DNA from 3 places in the Streptomyces sp. NBC_01283 genome. Region 2 is predicted to be linked to each of the others. Evidence: predicted binding sites of a transcription regulator. Region 2 holds the regulator's gene; each other region holds the start of a gene.
What was found. Region 2 encodes HrcA, which represses chaperone genes, less so after heat shock. Its sites were predicted from a motif close to TTNGCACTCNGNNNNNCNGAGTGCNAA; they were not measured.
Positions count from the first base shown of each region.

Region 1 (6,622 bases), 2.2 Mb from region 2:
CCGTGACGGCCCACCCCTCAGAGCCCCCGCGCGGGGCCTCCCCGGACACCCCTGACCGCGCCATCGAGACCGTCTTCCGGATAGAGTCCCCGCGCCTGATCGCGGGGGTCGCGCGGGTCGTGCGCGACGTGGGCATCGCGGAGGAGCTGGCGCAGGACGCGATGGTCGCCGCGCTGGAGCAGTGGCCGCGGACCGGCGTCCCCGACAACCCGGGCGCGTGGCTGATGACCACCGCCAAGCGCCGCGCCATCGACCTCGTACGCCGCAGGGAGCGCTACGCGCGCAAGCTGGCGGAGATGGGCCGCGACCTGGAGGTGGCGCCGCCCCACGTCGACGAGCCCGCCGATCCCGACGACATCGACGACGACCTCCTGCGCCTCGTCTTCACCGCCTGCCACCCGGTGCTCTCCGCCGAGGCCCGCATCGCGCTCACGCTGCGGCTGCTCGGCGGCCTCACGACGCCCGAGATCGCCCGCGCGATGCTGGTCCCCGAGGCGACGGTGGCCCAGCGCGTCGTGCGCGCGAAACGCACCCTCGCGGCCAGAGGCGTGCCCTTCGAAGTCCCGTACGGAGCCGAGCGCGAGGCCCGGCTCGGCTCGGTGCTCGAAGTCATCTACCTCATCTTCAACGAGGGGTACGCGGCCACGGCGGGCGACGACTGGCTGCGCCCCGCCCTGTGCGAGGACGCCCTGCGGCTGGCCCGGGTCCTTGCGGGGCTGATGCCCCGGGAGCCCGAAGTGCACGGCCTGGCAGCGCTGTTGGAGCTCCAGGCGTCCCGCTCGGCGGCGCGGACGGGGCCGAAGGGCGAGCCGGTGCTCCTCGCCGACCAGGACCGCCGCCACTGGAACCGGCCGCTGATCCGGCGTGGCTTCGCGGCGCTCGCCCGCGCGCACTCGGCGGCTCCGGGCGCGGCAGGGCCCTACGCTCTCCAGGCCGCGATCGCCGCCTGCCACGCGAACGCCTTGTCGTACGAGGACACGGACTGGCCCCGGATCGTCGCCCTGTACGAACTGCTTGCCGCCCGCACCCCGTCACCGGTGATCGAACTGAACCGCGCGGTGGCGGTGTCGATGGCCTCGGGCCCGGCGGAGGCCCTGCACCTGGTGGACGCCCTCGCCGACGAATCCGCCCTGAAGGACTACCACTTGCTGCCGAGCGTGCGGGGCGACCTGCTGCTGCGCCTCGGCCGGGCGGCGGAGGCGCGGGCGGAGTTCGAGCGGGCGGCGGGGCTCACGCGGAACGAGCGGGAGCGGGAGTTGCTGCTGGGGCGGGCGGACGGAATCAGCCCGTCCGGCGTTTGAGGACGGACTCGGCGGAGCCGGTGATCGACGGTGCCCGGGGCTTCGGCGCGGCCGGTTCTCAGCGCCCCGCCGCCACCGGCTGCCCGATCAGCATCGCCGGCGCGCCCGCCACCCGCGTCAGGAACACCGTCGCCGCGTTCTTGCCCTGCGGCTTCACCTTGCGGCGCAGTTCCTCCGGCTCCACCGCCGACCCCCGCTTCTTCACCGTCAGGATCCCGACCTCCCGCTCCCGCAGCACCGCCTTCAACTTCTTCACCCCGAAGGGGAGTTGATCGGTGATCTCGTACGCCACCGCGTACGGCGTCTCGTGCAGAGCGTCGGAGGTGACGTACGCGATGGTCTCGTCGATCAGCCCGCCCTCGACCCGCGCCGCCACCTCCGCCACCAGATGCGCACGGATGACCGCGCCGTCCGGCTCGTACAGATAGCGCCCCACAGGACGCACCTCCGGATCCGGCAGCATCGCGTCGAGCGAGGACCACAGGGAGGCGCCCGAGGGCAGCAGCGTCGCGCGGTGCGAGGACGGGGCATCCGTGCCGAACCACAGCACGGCCTCCTTCACGTCACCCCCGTCCGAGATCCACTCCGCCGCGGCATCGGCGGGAACCGCCTCGTGCGGAATGCCGGGAGCGATCTTCAGCGCCGCGTGCGGGGCCTCGCGGGCGGTTTCGACGGCCCAGGAGAGGGGCGGTGAGTAGGCCTCGGGGTCGAAGATGCGGCCCCGCCCGCCACGCCTCGCCGGGTCCACGAAGACCGCGTCGTACGCGGATGTGTCGACCTCGGTGACATCGGCCTCGCGTACCTCGATGAGGTCACCGAGTCCGAGGGCGTGCGCGTTCGCGCGGGCCACCGCGCAGGTCAGGGGGTCACGGTCGACGGCGAGGACGGCGATCCCGGCCCGGGCGAGCGCGATCGCGTCGCCGCCGATGCCGCAGCAGAGGTCGGCGACACCGCGTACGCCGAGCGCCCGGAAGCTCTCGGCGCGGTGCACGGCCACACTCGTACGGGTTGCCTGTTCGACGCCGTTCGGCGTGAAGAACATCCGCCCCGCGTCATCGGCGCCGAACTTCGCCACCGCCCGCCGCCGCAGCCGCGCCTGTGCGAGCACCGCCGTGACCAGCTCCGCCGGGTGGTCGCGGCGCAGGCGGGTGGCGACGGCCAGCTCCCGGGCCGGATCGGCCTCCCGCACCTCGTCGAGGTCGAGCAGGGACCGGCCTTCGGGGGTGAGCAGCGCGGAGAACGAGGTCAGGGGGGTCGGGGCAGTCGGATCACGGTCGAGGTCGTTCACCCGGTCCATTGTGGGCCAGTCGGTGGATGGTGCGGGCCCGGCGGCGGTGTCGGCCCCGCGGCGGGCCCGTGAGCTGCAAAGATCCGGCGCCATGCAACTAGTAAGACAAAACGATAAATTCGGTCCAAGACGGAAGGGTCGGGTGAGGGGGCGGATGCGGGCCGGGGTGGCCGCGCTCGTCGTGGCCGCGATCGCCTCCGGCTGCGCCTCGGGCTCCGACGGCGGGGCGAACCCCGCCCCCGGCCAGCAGCGCCTGGACGCGCCGCCCGCCCGCGCCCTCGACTCCTACGCCCAGAAGCTCCGCGTCGCCCAGGTGGCCCGCGCCGCCGCCGCGAAGCGCTGGGGCCTGGCGAAGCCCCCGCTGGCCGCGCCGGCCGCACCGGCCAAGAAGCCGAGGATCACCACCCGCAAGGGGTTCGAGGTCAAGGGGCAGGCGGCGCTGCCGCCGGTCTTCACGACCGTCCCGACCAAGAAGAAGGTCGTCTTCCTGACCATCGACGACGGCGCCGAGAAGGACCCGGCGCTGCTCAAGATGATGAGCGAGCTGCAGATCCCGTACACCGCGTTCCTCAGTGACTACCTGGTCAAGGAGGACTACGGCTACTTCAAGAAGATGCAGGCCCGGGGCGTCTCGCTGAACAACCACACCCTCAACCACCGCTACCTGCCGGGGCTTTCGTACGCGGGCCAGCGCCGCGAGATCTGCGGCATGCAGAACGTCATCCAGAAGCGCTACGGCAAGCGGCCCGAGCTCTTCCGCCCGCCCTACGGCAACTACAACGAGGACACGCTGCGGGCCGCCAAGTCCTGCGGGGTCAAGGCCGTGCCGCTGTGGGCGTCCGAGGCCTTCGCGGACCACATGGAGTGGCGCGAGTGGGACCGGGACCTGCACCCCGGCGACATCATCCTCACGCACTTCCGGGGGCGCGAGGACTGGAAGGGGACGATGCCCGACATGGTCCGCAAGGTCATGAAGACGGTCACCGACAAGGGGTACGCGGTGGCCAGGCTGGAGGACTACCTGTGACCGGGCGGGCGCGGGCGCGGCGGTCCCTTGTCGGCATGCTCGCGGCAGGCGTGCTCGCGCCCGCACTGCTCACGGGGTGCGCGCAGTCGGTGGACCCGATCGAGAGGCTGGGGAGGAAGGCGGCCGAGAAGGTCCCGACGCGCAAGCCGGCACCGTCGCCCAGCTGCGCCCACCTCGCCGGGCCACGGAAAACGGATCGGTACGAGGCGACGGAGACGGAACCCGCGAGCGAGGGGAAGCGTTGCCCCGTAGGGCGCGAGGGCTCCTCCGTGGCCCCACCTGAGGGGCGCGAGGGCTCCGTCGCGTCCCCATCCGAGGGCTCTTCCACATCCCCCTCCGGATAAGACCCGCGTCAGCGAATTAGCAGTCCGCTTGACCGAGTGCTAATCGTCGTCCTAGTGTCAACCCTGGCACTCACCACTGGAGAGTGCCAACAGCGACGGGCAGGTCCGGCACCCGCGACGACGGATCCACCTGGTCGCCACCCCAGACTGTTAACCCCGTAGATCTCCGAAGGGGGAGACCGGATCGTGACGACCGCCAGCTCCAAGGTTGCCATCAAGCCGCTCGAGGACCGCATTGTGGTCCAGCCGCTCGACGCCGAGCAGACCACGGCCTCTGGCCTGGTCATTCCGGACACCGCGAAGGAGAAGCCCCAGGAGGGTGCTGTCCTCGCCGTGGGTCCGGGCCGCTTCGAGAACGGTGAGCGCCTGCCGCTCGACGTGAAGGTCGGCGATGTCGTGCTGTACAGCAAGTACGGCGGCACCGAGGTGAAGTACAACGGCGACGAGTACCTCGTCCTCTCGGCTCGCGACGTGCTCGCGATCGTCGAGAAGTAATTCACCTGCTTCACCAGTATTGCTTTTGAGTTGCGCCCCTGGTCACCCCGCTGCTGATTGCCGGGCGGCGAGGGGCGCAGTTCGTTTGAACCCGATTTTTCGAGAGGGCTGAACCGCTCCCATGGCGAAGATCCTGAAGTTCGACGAGGACGCCCGTCGCGCCCTCGAGCGCGGCGTCAACAAGCTTGCCGACACGGTCAAGGTGACGATCGGCCCCCGCGGCCGCAACGTCGTCATCGACAAGAAGTTCGGCGCTCCCACCATCACCAACGACGGCGTCACCATCGCCCGCGAGGTCGAGGTCGAGGACCCGTACGAGAACCTCGGCGCGCAGCTCGTCAAGGAGGTGGCGACCAAGACCAACGACATCGCGGGTGACGGCACCACCACCGCGACGGTCCTCGCCCAGGCCCTGGTCAAGGAAGGCCTGCGCAACGTAGCCGCCGGCGCCTCCCCGGCCGCCCTGAAGAAGGGCATCGACGCCGCCGTCAAGGCCGTGTCTGAGGAGCTCCTCTCCACCGCGCGCCCGATCGACGACAAGGCCGACATCGCGGCCGTCGCCGGTCTGTCGGCCCAGGACCCGCAGGTCGGCGAGCTCATCGCCGAGGCGATGGACAAGGTCGGCAAGGACGGTGTCATCACCGTCGAGGAGTCCAACACCTTCGGTCTGGAGCTCGACTTCACCGAGGGCATGGCCTTCGACAAGGGCTACCTGTCCCCGTACATGGTGTCCGACCAGGAGCGTATGGAGGCCGTCCTCGACGACCCGTACATCCTGATCCACCAGGGCAAGATCTCCTCGATCCAGGACCTGCTCCCGCTGCTCGAGAAGGTCATCCAGACCAACGCCTCGAAGCCGCTCCTGATCATCGCCGAGGACGTCGAGGGCGAGGCCCTGTCGACCCTGGTCGTGAACAAGATCCGCGGCACCTTCAACGCCGTCGCGGTGAAGGCCCCCGGCTTCGGCGACCGTCGCAAGGCCATGCTCGGTGACCTCGCCACCCTCACCGGCGGCACCGTCATCGCCGAAGAGGTCGGCCTCAAGCTCGACCAGGTCGGCCTGGACGTGCTCGGCACCGCCCGCCGCGTGACCATCACCAAGGACGACACCACCGTCGTCGACGGCGGCGGCGACGCCTCCGAGGTGCAGGGCCGCGTCAACCAGATCAAGGCCGAGATCGAGGCCACGGACTCCGACTGGGACCGCGAGAAGCTCCAGGAGCGCCTCGCGAAGCTGGCCGGCGGCGTGTGCGTCATCAAGGTCGGCGCCGCCACCGAGGTGGAGCTCAAGGAGAAGAAGCACCGTCTGGAGGACGCCATCTCCGCGACCCGCGCCGCGGTCGAGGAGGGCATCGTCTCCGGTGGTGGCTCCGCTCTGGTGCACGCCGTCAAGGTCCTCGAGGGCAACCTCGGCAAGGAGGGCGACGAGGCCACCGGTGTCGCCGTCGTCCGCCGCGCCGCCGTCGAGCCGCTGCGCTGGATCGCCGAGAACGCCGGCCTCGAGGGCTACGTCATCACCTCGAAGGTCGCCGAGCTCGACAAGGGCTTCGGCTTCAACGCCGCGACCGGCGAGTACGGCGACCTGGTGAAGGCCGGCGTCATCGACCCGGTCAAGGTCACCCGCTCCGCCCTGGAGAACGCCGCGTCCATCGCGTCGCTGCTCCTCACGACCGAGACCCTGGTCGTCGAGAAGCCGGCCGAGGACGAGGCCGACGCCGGGGGCCACGGCCACGGTCACTCGCACTGACCCGCTGCCGCTGAGCTGAACCGAGGCCCGGCGCCCCCATCTGGGGGCGCCGGGCCTCGGCGCGTTCTCGGATGCTCGCCCGCCGGGTCCGGTTCCCGCGCCCCTTGAGGGGTGTCTCTCTACTGCGGGCCGTACTTCCTGCCCGTACGTGACGTCACCCCGCCGAGCAGCGCCCTCGGCGTCACCTTCACCACTCCCATCAGCGCCTTGTAGCGCGGGTCCGGGATGGACAGGGACTTGCCGCGCGCCAGGTCGTCCAGCGCTGCCGCGACCAGCTTGTCCGCGTCGAGCCACATCCACTTGGGGATGTTCGACGTCCCCATCCCGGCGCGCTCGTGGAACTCGGTCCGTACGAATCCGGGACACAGAGCCATCAGCCGCACCCCGGAGCCGGCCAGATCCTTGGCCGCGCCCTGCGTG
Region 1 is NZ_CP108430.1:3,960,126-3,966,747, reverse strand. It holds gene OG302_RS17880 (RNA polymerase sigma factor) at 3-1,301, shown strand; gene OG302_RS17875 (methyltransferase domain-containing protein) at 1,360-2,598, opposite strand; gene OG302_RS17870 (polysaccharide deacetylase family protein) at 2,744-3,616, shown strand; partial or broken gene OG302_RS17865 (polysaccharide deacetylase) at 3,652-3,765, shown strand; gene groES (co-chaperone GroES) at 4,147-4,455, shown strand; gene groL (chaperonin GroEL) at 4,577-6,202, shown strand; gene OG302_RS17850 (SDR family NAD(P)-dependent oxidoreductase) at 6,322-6,622, opposite strand, start outside.
Region 1: groES (co-chaperone GroES) is a predicted target of HrcA. The motif match lies at 3,977-4,003, and genes of this name have one in related genera.

Region 2 (6,622 bases):
CCCTGGCAGTCGACGGTGGCGACGGCATCGCGGTCCGGGGATTCACTGGACGGGGTGACCTTGTCCTTGTAGCGGGCGGTACAGCTGATCCACAGCACGTCGAGGTGCTGCCCCTCCAACTCCTTGGTCGCCATCTCGTCGGTGGTGATCGCGATGACCGCGGTGTTCATGCCTCCGTCGGCCGGATCGCACGCGGCGACCCCGATCACCGCCGCCCCCGCGAATCCGACGGCGCACAGCACCCGCCGCCGTCCGCGTACGTCCACCGCACGATCACGTAAGCGTCTCAATGCCCCCATAGGCGGCAGAGTGCCATCGCGCGCCGCCTGACGACAGACACCTTTGCGTCCAACTCCCAAGGCCCCTTCGGGACGGTGCCTCAGCCGCGCAGCAGCAGCCACTCCTGTAGTTCCACCAAGTTTCCCTCCGGGTCCTTGAGGTGGGCGACCCGCATGCGGTCCGTCAGGGGGGCGGGGCCCTGGGCGATGGTGCCGCCGCGTTCGGCGATCCGGCGGCAGTGGGCGTCGAGGTCGTCGACCCGCAGCACCACCAGTGAGCGGTGTCCGGTCGCCGACTCCCCCAGCTCGTCGAGGAGCTGGGCCATCATGGAGCGGTCCTGGAGCGCGATGCCCGCGGAACCGGCCGCCGGGCTGAACTTCTCGTACGGCCCGTCCACCGCCCCCGACTGCGGCTTGAGGCCGAGGATGTCGGCGTAGAAGTGGTAGCAGGCGCTGAAGTCCGTTACGAGCAGTCGTACTTGGGCCAGTTCCACGGCATCTCCCTCACCCGGGGCGGGGGTTCAGGACCAGCGGCCCGTACGCCCCAGGAGCAGTGCGGCCGCCGCCGTCCCCGCGGTCGACGTACGCAACACGCTACGCCCCAGGCGGTACGGCTTCGCGCCCGCGTCCGCGAAGGCCGCGAGCTCGTCCGGGGAGACGCCGCCCTCGGGGCCGACCACCAGGACGATGTGCCCGGCAGCCGGAAGGTCCGCCGTGGCCAGCGGTTCGCTGCCTTCCTCGTGCAGGACCGCGGCGAGGTCGGCGGTGCCCAGGAGCGCCGCCACCTGCTTGGTGGACAGGGCGTCCGCGACCTCGGGGAAGCGCACCCGGCGTGACTGCTTGCCCGCCTCGCGCGCCGTGGCACGCCACTTGCCGAGCGCCTTGAGCCCGCGCTCGCCCTTCCACTGGGTGATGCAGCGCGACGCGGACCAGGGCACGATCGCGTCGACGCCGGTCTCCGTCATGGTCTCGACGGCGAGTTCACCGCGGTCGCCCTTGGGCAGCGCCTGTACGACGGTGATCCGGGGCTCCTGCGGCGCCTCCTCCTGTACGGAGTCCATCCGCAGGATCAGCCGGTCCTTGCCCTCGGTGTCCAGGACCACGCAGTCGGCCCAGCGTCCGGCCCCGTCGGTCAGGACGACGTCCTCACCGGCGTGCAGCCGCTTCACGGAGACGGCGTGTCGCCCTTCGGGACCGTCGAGCACGAAGCGTCCGCCGTCCGCGGCAGTGTTCTCGAAGGTCCCGAAGGTCTCGACGACGAAGACGGGCGCGGTCACGCCTGGCTCCCGGGCTGGGTCCCCTGCTGCCCTCCGGCTGCCAACGCGTCCTTCGCCTCGGCCAGTTCGGCCGCGAGGACCTCCACGAGCTGCCCGGCGGGCAGCTCCCGCGCCATGCGGTGGCCCTGGCCCGCCCACAGCGCCATGCCCTGCGCGTCACCGGCCTTGGCGGCGGCCTTGCGCAGGCCGCTGGTGAGGTGGTGGATCTGGGGGTAGGCGGCGGGGGCGTACGGCCCGTGCTCGCGCATGAAGCGGTTGACCAGGCCCCGCGCGGGGCGTCCCGAGAAGGCCCGGGTCAGTTCGGTGCGGGTGAACAGCGGATTGGTCATGGCCTGCTTGTGCAGGGCGTTGGCGCCCGACTCGGGGCAGACCAGGAAGGCCGTGCCGAGCTGCGCGGCGTCCGCGCCGGCCGCGAGCACCGCGGCGATCTGCGAGCCGCGCATCAGGCCACCGGCCGCGACGACCGGGATCTGCACGGTGTCGCGCACCTGCGCGATGAGCGAGAGGAGGCCGAGCCCGGCGCCGTCCGTCTCGGGGTTGTCGCGGTGCGTGCCCTGGTGGCCGCCCGCCTCGATGCCCTGCACGCACACGGCGTCGGCGCCCGACCACTGGGCGGTCTGCGCCTCTTCGGGCGAGGTGACGGTGGCGACGGTGATCGTGCCGACCCGCGCGAAGGCGTCGAAGACGTCACGGGTGGGGCAGCCGAAGGTGAACGACACCAGCGGCACCGGGTCCTCGACGAGGATCGCGAGCTTGGCGTCGTAGCCGTCGTCGCGGCCGCTGTCCGGGTCGCCGAGCTGCGTCTCGTACCAGGCGGCCTCACCGGCGAGCTGGTTGCGGTAGACGTCGACGGCGGCGGCATCGGCGTACTCGGGCTGCGGCATGAAGAGGTTCACGCCGAACGGCCGGCTCGTGAGCCCCCGCAGCTGTTTGATCTCCTGGTACATCCCGTCGGCCGTTTTGTACCCGGCGGCGAGGAATCCGAGCCCCCCGGCCTCGCAGACGGCCGCGGCGAGCTGAGGGCACGAAGCGCCGCCCGCCATGGGGGCCTGCACGATCGGAAGGCGGCAGAGATCGGTCAGTGCGGAGGACATGAACGCATCGTGCCATGACCTGGCCGGGGGGCCGAATCGCGCCTCACGGCGGGCCCGCGGGCGCCTGCCGCGGGCTACAGACTTTCCCGCCCACCCACCCGATACCCCGCAGAAATCGACAATGCTCCGGTGCCGGAGGGCAAACCCTCCGGCACCGGAGCACCGGAATCTCAGCGACCGTTGAACGCGTCCTTCAGGCGCGAGAACAGACCCTGCTGCCCCGGCTGGAACTGCCCGGTGGGCCGCTCCTCGCCCCGCAGCACCGCCAGCTCCCGAAGGACCCGCTCCTGCTCCGCGTCCAGCTTGCTCGGCGTGAGGACCTCGACGTGCACGATGAGGTCACCGCGACCGCCGCCCCGCAGGTGCGTGATGCCCCTGCCGTGCAGCGGCACCGACTGTCCTGACTGCGTGCCCGGCCGGATGTCGACCTCCTCCAGGCCGTCCAGCGTCTCCAGGGGCACCTTGGTGCCCAGAGCCGCGGCCGTCATGGGGATGGTGACCGTGCAGTGCAAGTCGTCCCCGCGCCGCTGGAACACGGCGTGCGGCAGCTCGTGGATCTCCACGTACAGGTCGCCTGCGGGGCCGCCACCGGGGCCGACCTCGCCCTCGCCCGCGAGCTGGATCCGCGTGCCGTTGTCGACACCGGCGGGGATCTTCACGGTGAGCGTCCGCCGCGACCGGATGCGGCCGTCGCCGGCGCACTCGGGGCAGGGGGTGGGCACGACCGTGCCGAAGCCCTGACACTGCGGGCACGGCCGCGACGTCATGACCTGGCCGAGGAACGACCGCGTGACCTGCGACACCTCACCGCGACCGCGGCACATGTCACACGTTTGAGCGGACGTACCCGGCGCGGCACCTTCACCGCTGCAGGTCGTACATACGACCGCCGTGTCGACCTGTATGTCCTTGGTGGTCCCGAAGGCCGCCTCGTCCAGGTCGATCTCGAGCCGGATCATGGCGTCCTGGCCACGGCGCGTGCGCGACCGGGGGCCACGCTGCGACGCCGTCCCGAAGAACGCGTCCATGATGTCCGAGAAGTTGCCGAAGCCACCGGCCCCGAAACCGCCCGCACCGCCGCCGCCCGCCTGGGACAGCGGGTCGCCGCCGAGGTCGTAGACCTGCTTCTTCTGCGGGTCCGACAACACCTCGTACGCGGCGTTGATCTCCTTGAAGCGCTCCTGAGTCTTCGGATCCGGATTCACGTCCGGGTGAAGCTCTCGCGCAAGCCTCCGGAAGGCCTTCTTGATTTCGTCCTGGGAAGCGTCGCGGCGCACGCCTAGTACGGCGTAGTAGTCCGTGGCCACTTACGACTCCGCCAGGATCTGTCCGACGTAACGTGCCACTGCGCGTACTGCTCCCATCGTTCCCGGATAGTCCATGCGGGTCGGGCCGACCACGCCGAGTTTGGCTACTGCCTCGCTGCCCGAACCGTAGCCGACGGAGACCACGGACGTAGAGCTGAGTCCCTCATGGGCGTTCTCGTGACCGATCCGTACGGTCATGCCCGAATCCGTGGCCTCGCCAAGCAACTTGAGCAGGACGACCTGCTCCTCAAGAGCCTCCAGGACGGGCCTGATGGTGAGGGGAAAGTCATGTCCGAAGCGGGTGAGATTGGCCGTTCCGCCGATCATCAGCCGCTCCTCGGTCTCCTCGACCAAGGTTTCGAGGAGTGTGGAGAGCACCGTCGCCACGGTGCCACGGTCCTCCGCGTCGAAGGACTCCGTCATGTCCTGCACGAGCTGCGGCACGTCCGCGAAGCGGCGGCCCGCGACCCTGCTGTTGAGCCGCGCCCGCAGATCCGCGAGCGAGGTCTCCCCGAACGGGGCAGGACAGTCGATCATGCGCTGCTCGACCCGGCCCGTGTCCGTGATCAGGACGAGCATCAGACGGGCCGGAGCCAGTGAGAGCAGCTCCACGTGCCGCACCGTCGACCGCGTGAGCGACGGGTACTGCACGACCGCGACCTGCCGGGTCAGCTGCGCGAGCAGCCGCACCGTGCGCGCCACGACGTCGTCGAGGTCGACGGCGCCGTCGAGGAAGTTCTGGATGGCCCTGCGCTCCGGCGCCGCCATCGGCTTGACGCCCGCGAGCCGGTCGACGAAGAGGCGGTACCCCTTGTCGGTCGGGATGCGCCCGGCACTCGTGTGAGGCTGGGCGATGAACCCTTCCTCCTCCAGCGCCGCCATGTCGTTGCGGACCGTGGCGGGGGACACACCGAGACTGTGCCGCTCGGTGAGCGCCTTGGAGCCGACGGGCTCCTCGGTGCCGACGTAGTCATGGACGATGGCGCGCAGCACCTCGAGCCTGCGTTCACTGAGCATCCGCGCAACACCTCCACCTTTTCGCCCTGCAACCTGTCTGCCCCGTGGTCTGCCTGGCACTCCCCGCGGGTGAGTGCCAGCCTTGCACCGCGCCCAGTGTACGGCCGCGAGGTACGGGCCCGGCAAGGGCCGGACCCCCTGTCTCGGTCCGGCGGGTGAGCGCACTGCTGCCGAGCCGCCCGCGCGGCGCTAGCGTCGCCTTATGAACGTGACGCCGGCTTGGGACGAGGCAGGGTGGGAGCGGCTCGCGCCGCATGTGGGACGGCGGCGCCTCCCGGTCTGGGACTGTACGGCCGGGCTTGTCGTCGGCGGTGAATCGGCGCTGATGATCGAGGCGGGGGCGACCCTGCGCGAGGGGGCGGAGCTGCGCACCCAGGCGCGCGGCATCCTCGGCGGGGGCCGCCGGGTCACCCATCTCGCCCTGACGCACCCGCACTTCGACCATGTGCTCGGCGCCGCGGCGTTCGCGGGCGTGGAGGTGTACGGCGCGGTGGGCCTCGACACGCTGCTCGCTAAGGGCCGCGACGAGCTGCGCGATTCCGCCGTGCGGCACGGGGTCGCGCCGGACGCGGCGGCGGAGGCCGCCGACCTGCTCGTCCACCCGCACCACACGGTGTGCGGGGAGTGGACGCTCGACCTGGGCGGCGGGGTGCAGGTGCTGCTCGCGAACGTCGGCCCGGGACACACGGGCCACGACCTGGCGGTCCTGGTCCCCGGCACGGCGGACTCCCCGGAGATCGTCTTCTGCGGCGATCTGGTCGAGGAGTCGGGTGAACCGCAGGCCGGTGACGACGCGGTCCCGAAGCGGTGGCCTGCGGCGCTCGACCGGCTGCTCGACCTGGGCGGGGAGGACGCGCTGTACGTGCCGGGGCACGGTGCGGTGGTCGATGCGGCATTTGTCCGTGCGCAACGGGCCACACTGGCGGCCCGCTTCGGCGTGTCGTAGCGAGCCTCCCCCTACTTCTTCCTATCGTCGGGAAAATGCGCCAGTACTCTGCGGACCTGACCCCGCCCTGGAAGAAGCCGAAGCCCGTGCCGGAGGTCGCCGCGGAGGCGGACCTCGTGGTGGAGGAGCTGAGCACCGGCTTCTGCGGGGCGGTGATCCGCTGCGAGAAGACGGCGGAGGGTCCGACGGTGACCCTGGAGGACCGCTTCGGCAAGCACCGCGTCTTCCCGATGACTCCGGGTGCCTTCGCCCTGGAGGGCCGTACGGTGACGCTGGTCCGCCCTTCCGCTTCCTCCTCTTCACCGGTACGTCCTTCGCGCACCGCTTCCGGCTCGGTGGCCGTGCCGGGTGCGCGGGCCCGGGTCGCCCGCGCGGGGCGGATCTACGTGGAGGGCCGCCACGACGCGGAGCTCGTCGAGCGGGTGTGGGGCGACGACCTGCGGATCGAGGGCGTCGTCGTCGAGTACCTGGAGGGCATCGACGACCTCCCGGCGATCGTCGAGGAGTTCTCCCCCGGCCCCGACGCGCGACTCGGCGTCCTGGTGGACCACCTGGTGCCCGGCTCGAAGGAGTCGAGGATCGCGGCGCGGGTGAGTTCTTCGTCGGCGCTGGTGGTGGGGCACCCCTACATCGACGTGTGGGAGGCGGTGAAGCCGTCCTCGGTGGGGATCGCGGCGTGGCCGCGCGTCCCCCGCGGCCAGGA
Region 2 is NZ_CP108430.1:6,120,783-6,127,404, reverse strand. It holds gene OG302_RS27690 (hypothetical protein) at 1-266, opposite strand, end outside; gene OG302_RS27685 (VOC family protein) at 380-772, opposite strand; gene OG302_RS27680 (16S rRNA (uracil(1498)-N(3))-methyltransferase) at 800-1,555, opposite strand; gene OG302_RS27675 (nitronate monooxygenase) at 1,552-2,649, opposite strand; gene dnaJ (molecular chaperone DnaJ) at 2,820-3,956, opposite strand; gene hrcA (heat-inducible transcriptional repressor HrcA) at 3,957-4,973, opposite strand; gene OG302_RS27660 (MBL fold metallo-hydrolase) at 5,176-5,919, shown strand; gene OG302_RS27655 (DUF3097 domain-containing protein) at 5,955-6,622, shown strand, end outside.

Region 3 (6,622 bases), 1.0 Mb from region 2:
CCAGGGAAGCCCCCGCCGCCGCGCCCGAGCCGGACCAGGAGTGGACGCTGCCGGAGGGCAGGGCCTGGGTGTATCTCGCGGACCCCGGGCGCGGGCTCACCAAGCCGGTGATCCTGGGCGACGGCTTCAACAGCGGGCCGAGCGACCTGGACTTCTCGTGGGAGATCCTTGAGCGGGGCCCGTACCCGTTCCTCACCGAGCTGCGGCAGCGCGGTTACGACGTCATCCTGCTCGGCTTCGACGAGCGCAGCGCCTCGATCCTGGACAACGCCAGGGCCGCACGGTCGGCGATCCAGGAGGCGATCGCGCGGCGCGTCGGCAACCACCCGCTGACCGTCGGCGGCTTCAGCATGGGCGGCCTGGTCACGCGGTACGCGCTCGCCAAGATGGAGCACGACAACGTCGACCACCAGACCGAGCTGTACTTCTCCTTCGACAGCCCGCACCGCGGCGCCTGGATCCCGATCGCGCTGCAGTCGTTCGCGCACTACATCCGGCGGCTCAACGCGGCCTTCTCGAACCAGATGAACAGCCCGGCGGCGCGCCAGCTCCTGTGGCAGCACATCTCCGAGTGGGACGACTCCCCCGAGACCGACAAGGAGCGCATCGAGTTCCTCGCCGAGCTGGAGCGGGTCGGCGGCTGGCCCAGGCGCCCGAAGAAGATCGGCGTCGCCAACGGCGTGCGCACCGGCGTGGCCAACGGCATCGACCCCGGCGTACGGGCGTTCCGCGGCAAGGGCCTCGGCATCACCGGCACCCACCTCTACACGCAGCCCGCGGGCGAGGAGAAGCTCGTCGCCCAGCTCCGCGTGGTGACCCTGCGCAAGCCGCAGATCCGCACCTCGGGCATGCCCGAGATCGACGGTGCGCCCGGCGGCACCCTGGAGGGCTTCGGCATCCTCGCCGACGAGCTGAACAAGATCCCCGCGATCATCGGCCTCGGCTCGGAGGCGGAGACCCGCGAGCACTGCTTCGTCCCCTCGGTGAGCGCGGTCGCCCTGCGCGACATCGACACCCACGAGAAGCTGCACGACCCGTTCCCGGAGGACTCCGGGGACAGCGAGCTCGACGAGTACCTCTGCGCCTCCCACAACGAGGGCCACACCCTGGTCACGGAAGAACTCTGCACCTGGATCCTGGACCGCCTGCCCTAGACCGCACCGGGAAACGCCCGAGGGCGGCACCCCTTCGTGAGAAGGAGTGCCGCCCTCGGTTCGCGTGGAGCGATGAACCGCTGATCAGCCAGAGGCGGATCAGAAGTCCATGTCACCGCCCGGCATGCCGCCGCCGGCCGGGGCAGCGCCCGCCTTCTCCGGCTTGTCGGCGATGACGGCCTCGGTGGTGAGGAACAGCGCGGCGATGGACGCGGCGTTCTGCAGGGCAGAGCGCGTGACCTTCGCCGGGTCGAGGATGCCCTCGGCGATCATGTCGACGTACTCACCGGTCGCGGCGTTCAGGCCGTGGCCGATGGGCAGGTTGCGGACCTTCTCGACGATGACGCCACCCTCAAGGCCGGCGTTGACCGCGATCTGCTTCAGCGGGGCCTCGAGGGCCAGCTTCACAGCGGCGGCACCGGTGGCCTCGTCACCTTCGAGCTCAAGCTTCTCGAAGACAGCGGCTGCCTGGATGAGGGCCACGCCACCACCGGCGACGATGCCCTCTTCGACGGCGGCCTTCGCGTTGCGAACGGCGTCCTCGATGCGGTGCTTGCGCTCCTTGAGCTCCACCTCGGTCGCGGCACCGGCCTTGATGACCGCAACACCGCCGGCGAGCTTCGCCAGGCGCTCCTGCAGCTTCTCGCGGTCGTAGTCGCTGTCCGAGTTCTCGATCTCGGCGCGGATCTGGTTGACGCGACCCTGGACCTGGTCGCTCTCACCGGAGCCGTCGACGATCGTGGTCTCGTCCTTGGTGATGACGACCTTGCGGGCGCGGCCGAGCAGGTCGAGACCGGCGTTCTCCAGCTTGAGGCCGACCTCCTCGGAGATGACGGTGCCACCGGTGAGGATGGCGATGTCGCCGAGCATGGCCTTGCGGCGGTCACCGAAGCCCGGGGCCTTGACGGCGACGGACTTGAAGGTGCCACGGATCTTGTTGACGACCAGGGTCGACAGGGCCTCGCCCTCGACGTCCTCGGCGATGATCAGCAGCGGCTTGCCGGACTGCATGACCTTCTCGAGGAGCGGAAGGAGGTCCTTCACGTTCGAGATCTTCGAGTTCACGATCAGGATGTACGGGTCGTCGAGCGACGCCTCCATACGCTCCATGTCCGTGGCGAAGTACGCCGAGATGTAGCCCTTGTCGAAGCGCATGCCCTCGGTGAGCTCAAGCTCAAGACCGAAGGTCTGCGACTCCTCGACGGTGATGACGCCTTCCTTGCCGACCTTGTCCATCGCCTCGGCGATGAGCTCGCCGATCTGGGTGTCGGCGGCGGAGATGGAGGCCGTAGAAGCGATCTGCTCCTTGGTCTCCACGTCCTTGGCCTGCTCAAGGAGTGCGCCCGAGACGGCCTCGACGGCCTTCTCGATGCCACGCTTGAGGGCCATGGGGTTGGCACCGGCGGCTACGTTGCGAAGGCCCTCGCGGACCAGCGCCTGCGCCAGGACGGTCGCGGTCGTCGTGCCGTCACCGGCGACGTCGTCCGTCTTCTTCGCGACCTCCTTGACCAGCTCGGCGCCGATCTTCTCGTACGGGTCCTCGAGCTCGATCTCCTTGGCGATGGAAACACCATCGTTGGTGATCGTGGGGGCACCCCACTTCTTCTCGAGGACGACGTTGCGACCCTTGGGGCCCAGGGTCACCTTGACGGCGTCGGCGAGCTGGTTCATGCCGCGCTCGAGGCCGCGCCGTGCCTCCTCGTCGAACGCGATGATCTTGGCCATGTGAAGTGGTCCTCCCGGACAGGGGTGGCATGCTTCCGGATCGCGCCAGCGCCCGCGACGGACGGCCTGCAAGCCTTGTGGTTCCTTGCCCCACCCGGCCTGCGGGCCTCACCGACCCGATCCAAGTTCTGTCACTCTCACTCGGAGAGTGCTAAGCCCAATGATTAGCACTCGACCCCTACGAGTGCAAGCGCCTCTCGCGGATCCCAGACGTACGAGGGGCGCACGCACGGGGGGCCCGTACCCCTGTCGGGTACGGGCCCCTCATGACTCTCTAAGTCACTGGCCGATCGCGCCGAGATCAGACGGCGAGCTTGACCATGTCCGCCTGCGGACCCTTCTGGCCCTGCGAGATCTCGAACTCCACTCGCTGACCTTCTTCAAGGGTGCGGTAGCCGTCCATCTGAATCGCGCTGTAGTGGACGAAAACATCCGCACCACCGTCGACCGCGATGAAGCCGTACCCCTTCTCCGCGTTGAACCACTTGACGGTGCCCTGAGCCATGCCTAACTCCCCTATTACTGGCCCTTGCACGGACCCGCACTTCGCGGACCCGGGTCAGACCTCACCCCCCCAATGGGTTGTGGAGGCGTGCGCCGGAACGCGTCGACCGCGGCTGAATGTATCTGTCCAACTGCCCTCTGCAACAGGTCAATCGGACGAGAATTCTGGGCACGCCTGATCGGTAATATGCGAATAATTCGCCGGAGTTCAGGGCAAGTCGGGCCAGGCAAATGCCACGAGAGGGGCAAATGGGCGGGGCACTTTGGCTACTTCTTGTCGCCCTCGGGGCGACTTCGTATATGCGCTCGGCACAAACAGGGAAGCTCGCTTCCCAACTGTACCGCGCTCAACCACATGGAATTGCCCCCTCCGCTTCTCTCGCGGAGGGGGCAATGGAGATTACGCAGGGTATTTCTTTAAAGGATCAACCACCGGCGACGGCGGGAATGATGGAGACCCCGGCGCCGTCCGGCGTCGCCGTCTCCAGGCCCTGCTCGAAGCGGACGTCGTCGTCGTTCACGTAGACGTTCACGAAGCGCCGCAGCTTGCCCTGGTCGTCCAGGACACGGGCCGCGATACCGGCGTGGTTCTTCTCCAGATCGGCGATGACCTCGGAGAGATTCGCACCCTCCGCGGCGACCTCGGACTGACCGCCGGTGTAGGTGCGAAGGATGGTGGGGATGCGAACCTTGACACTCATGATTTCACCTCGGGTGTGTGGGGCCCCTTCAGGGGCGCGGGGAACTGCGCGAGGACGGACCACGACCGCCCGTCGAGGACGGCGGTCAGGCCCTACGGCGGCTAGTCGGCGAGCCCGGCGGCGCGGAACGCGTCCAGGCTGGGCCGAATCGTGGCAGTCGCCTGAGACGTCTCGGCAACAGCGTCAAGAGTCTTGAGCCCGTCACCGGTGTTCAACACAACCGTGGTCAAGGTCGGGTCGATGAGGCCCGCGTCGATCAGCTTCTTGGTGACACCGACCGTCACCCCGCCCGCGGTCTCCGCGAAGATGCCCTCGGTCCGAGCGAGCAGCTTGATCGCGTCGACGACCTGCTCGTCGTTCACGTCCTCCACCGCACCGCCCGTGCGACGCGCGATGTCCAGGACGTACGGCCCGTCGGCGGGGTTGCCGATGGCCAGCGACTTGGCGATGGTGTCCGGCTTCTGGGGGCGCACGACGTCGTGACCGGCCTTGAAGGCGGTCGACACCGGCGAACAGCCCTCGGCCTGAGCACCGAAGATCTTGTACGGCTTGTCCTCGACGAGCCCCAGCTCGATGAGCTCCTTGAGACCCTTGTCGATCTTCGTGAGCTGCGAGCCGGAGGCGATCGGGATGACCAGCTGGTCGGGCAGCCGCCAGCCGAGCTGCTCGCAGATCTCGTACGCGAGGGTCTTGGAGCCCTCGCCGTAGTACGGCCGGAGGTTCACGTTCACGAAGCCCCAGCCCTCGCCCAGCGGGTCGCCGATGAGCTCGGAGCAGAAGCGGTTCACGTCGTCGTAGTTGCCCTCGATGCCGACGAGCTCGCCGCCGTATACCGCGGCCATGACGACCTTGCCCTGCTCCAGGTCGTGCGGGATGAACACACAGGAGCGGAAGCCGGCGCGGGCGGCGGCGGCGCCGACGGCGCCCGCGAGGTTGCCGGTGGAGGAGCAGGAGAGGGTGGTGAAGCCGAAGGCGCGCGCCGCCTCGATGGCCTGCGCGACGACGCGGTCCTTGAAGGAGTGCGTCGGGTTGCCGGAGTCGTCCTTGACGAACAACTTGCCCTGCTCGACGCCGAGTTCACGCGCGAGGTTGTCGGCCTTGACCAGCTTGGTCCAGCCGGGGTTGATGTTCGGCTTCTCGGCGACGTTCGCCGGGACGGGCAGCAGGGGCGCGTAGCGCCAGATGTTGTCGGGGCCGGACTCGATCTGCTTCCGGAGTGCCTCGGGGTCACCGGTCGGCAGGTCGTACGCGACTTCGAGCGGGCCGAAACAGGCCTCGCAGGCGAAGATCGGGCCCAGCGCGTAGAGCTCGCCGCACTCGCGGCAAGAGAGGCCGGACGCGGGGCCGAGGTCCACGGAACCCGTGGTGGAGGGGGTGGTGTCGTTCGTTGCGACAGTCTGCGCAGCCATGGAGGCGAGGCCCTTTCTCCTCATCTTCCTCGCGACGCATTTCGCCGCGAGACGGAATTGGCACCTTCCCCACCGAGACCTCGCGTGCGCGGTCGGCGGGATGGTTGCCGGGGCTTCAACGGGCCGTATCCCTCTGCCCCTCTGGATGAGCGGTATGGCGCCGGGCTTCAGGGGCCCGGGGCATTTGTTACGCGATGACCCCCGACATGCGATGGTCATCCGCGTTGTTCAAGACTGTAACCGACGGCCTGGACCCTTGAGATAGTCGTCCGAACCGCGAGATGGATCACATGCAGGCCACACACAGGAGGAGCCACCCGTGCTGGAAGAGGCCGAGCGCTGGCTGACCAGGCGTTCCTGGTCCGTTGCCGACCGTCCGCTCAGCGCGCTGCTCGACGCCAAGCGGGCGTCGGGAGCCTCGGTGAGCGTCGTCCTGCCCGCGCTCGACGAGGAGGGGACGGTCGGTGAGATCGTCGCCGAGATCCGCCGCGAGCTGGTCGAGCGGACTCCCCTCGTCGACGAGCTCGTGGTGATCGACTCCGGCTCGCGGGACCGCACGGCCGAGGTCGCGCGGCAGGCGGGTGCGCGGGTCGTGCACCGGGACGAGATCCTGCCGCGCATCCCGGCGGTGCCCGGCAAGGGTGAGGTCCTGTGGCGCTCGCTCCTGGTGACCGGCGGTGACATCGTCGCGTTCGTCGACGCGGACCTGCGGGAGTTCTCGGCGGACTTCGTCACCGGCATCGTGGGCCCGCTCCTGACCGAGCCCGACGTGCACTTCGTGAAGGCGATGTACGACCGCCCCCTGGGCGAGAAGGCAGGTCAGGGCGGCCGGGTCACGGAGCTGATGGCGCGCCCGCTGCTCAACATGCACTGGCCGCAGCTCGCGGGGTTCGTCCAGCCGCTGGGCGGCGAGTACGCGGCGCGCAGGTCCCTCCTGGAGCGGCTGCCGTTCCCCGTCGGTTACGGAGTGGAGCTGGGCCTGCTCGTCGACGCGCTGCACACGGTGGGCCTGGACGCGCTCGCGCAGGTCGACGTCGGTGTGCGCAAGCACCGGCACCAGGACGGGCAGGCGCTGGGGCGGATGGCGGCGGCGATCTACCGGACGGCACAGCTGCGGCTCGCGCGCGGC
Region 3 is NZ_CP108430.1:5,080,428-5,087,049, reverse strand. It holds gene OG302_RS23335 (esterase/lipase family protein) at 1-1,154, shown strand, start outside; gene groL (chaperonin GroEL) at 1,254-2,879, opposite strand; gene OG302_RS23325 (cold-shock protein) at 3,181-3,384, opposite strand; gene OG302_RS23320 (MoaD/ThiS family protein) at 3,809-4,084, opposite strand; gene thrC (threonine synthase) at 4,186-5,493, opposite strand; SAM riboswitch class I at 5,511-5,645, opposite strand; gene OG302_RS23310 (glucosyl-3-phosphoglycerate synthase) at 5,813-6,622, shown strand, end outside.
Region 3: groL (chaperonin GroEL) is a predicted target of HrcA. The motif match lies at 3,008-3,034, and genes of this name have one in related genera.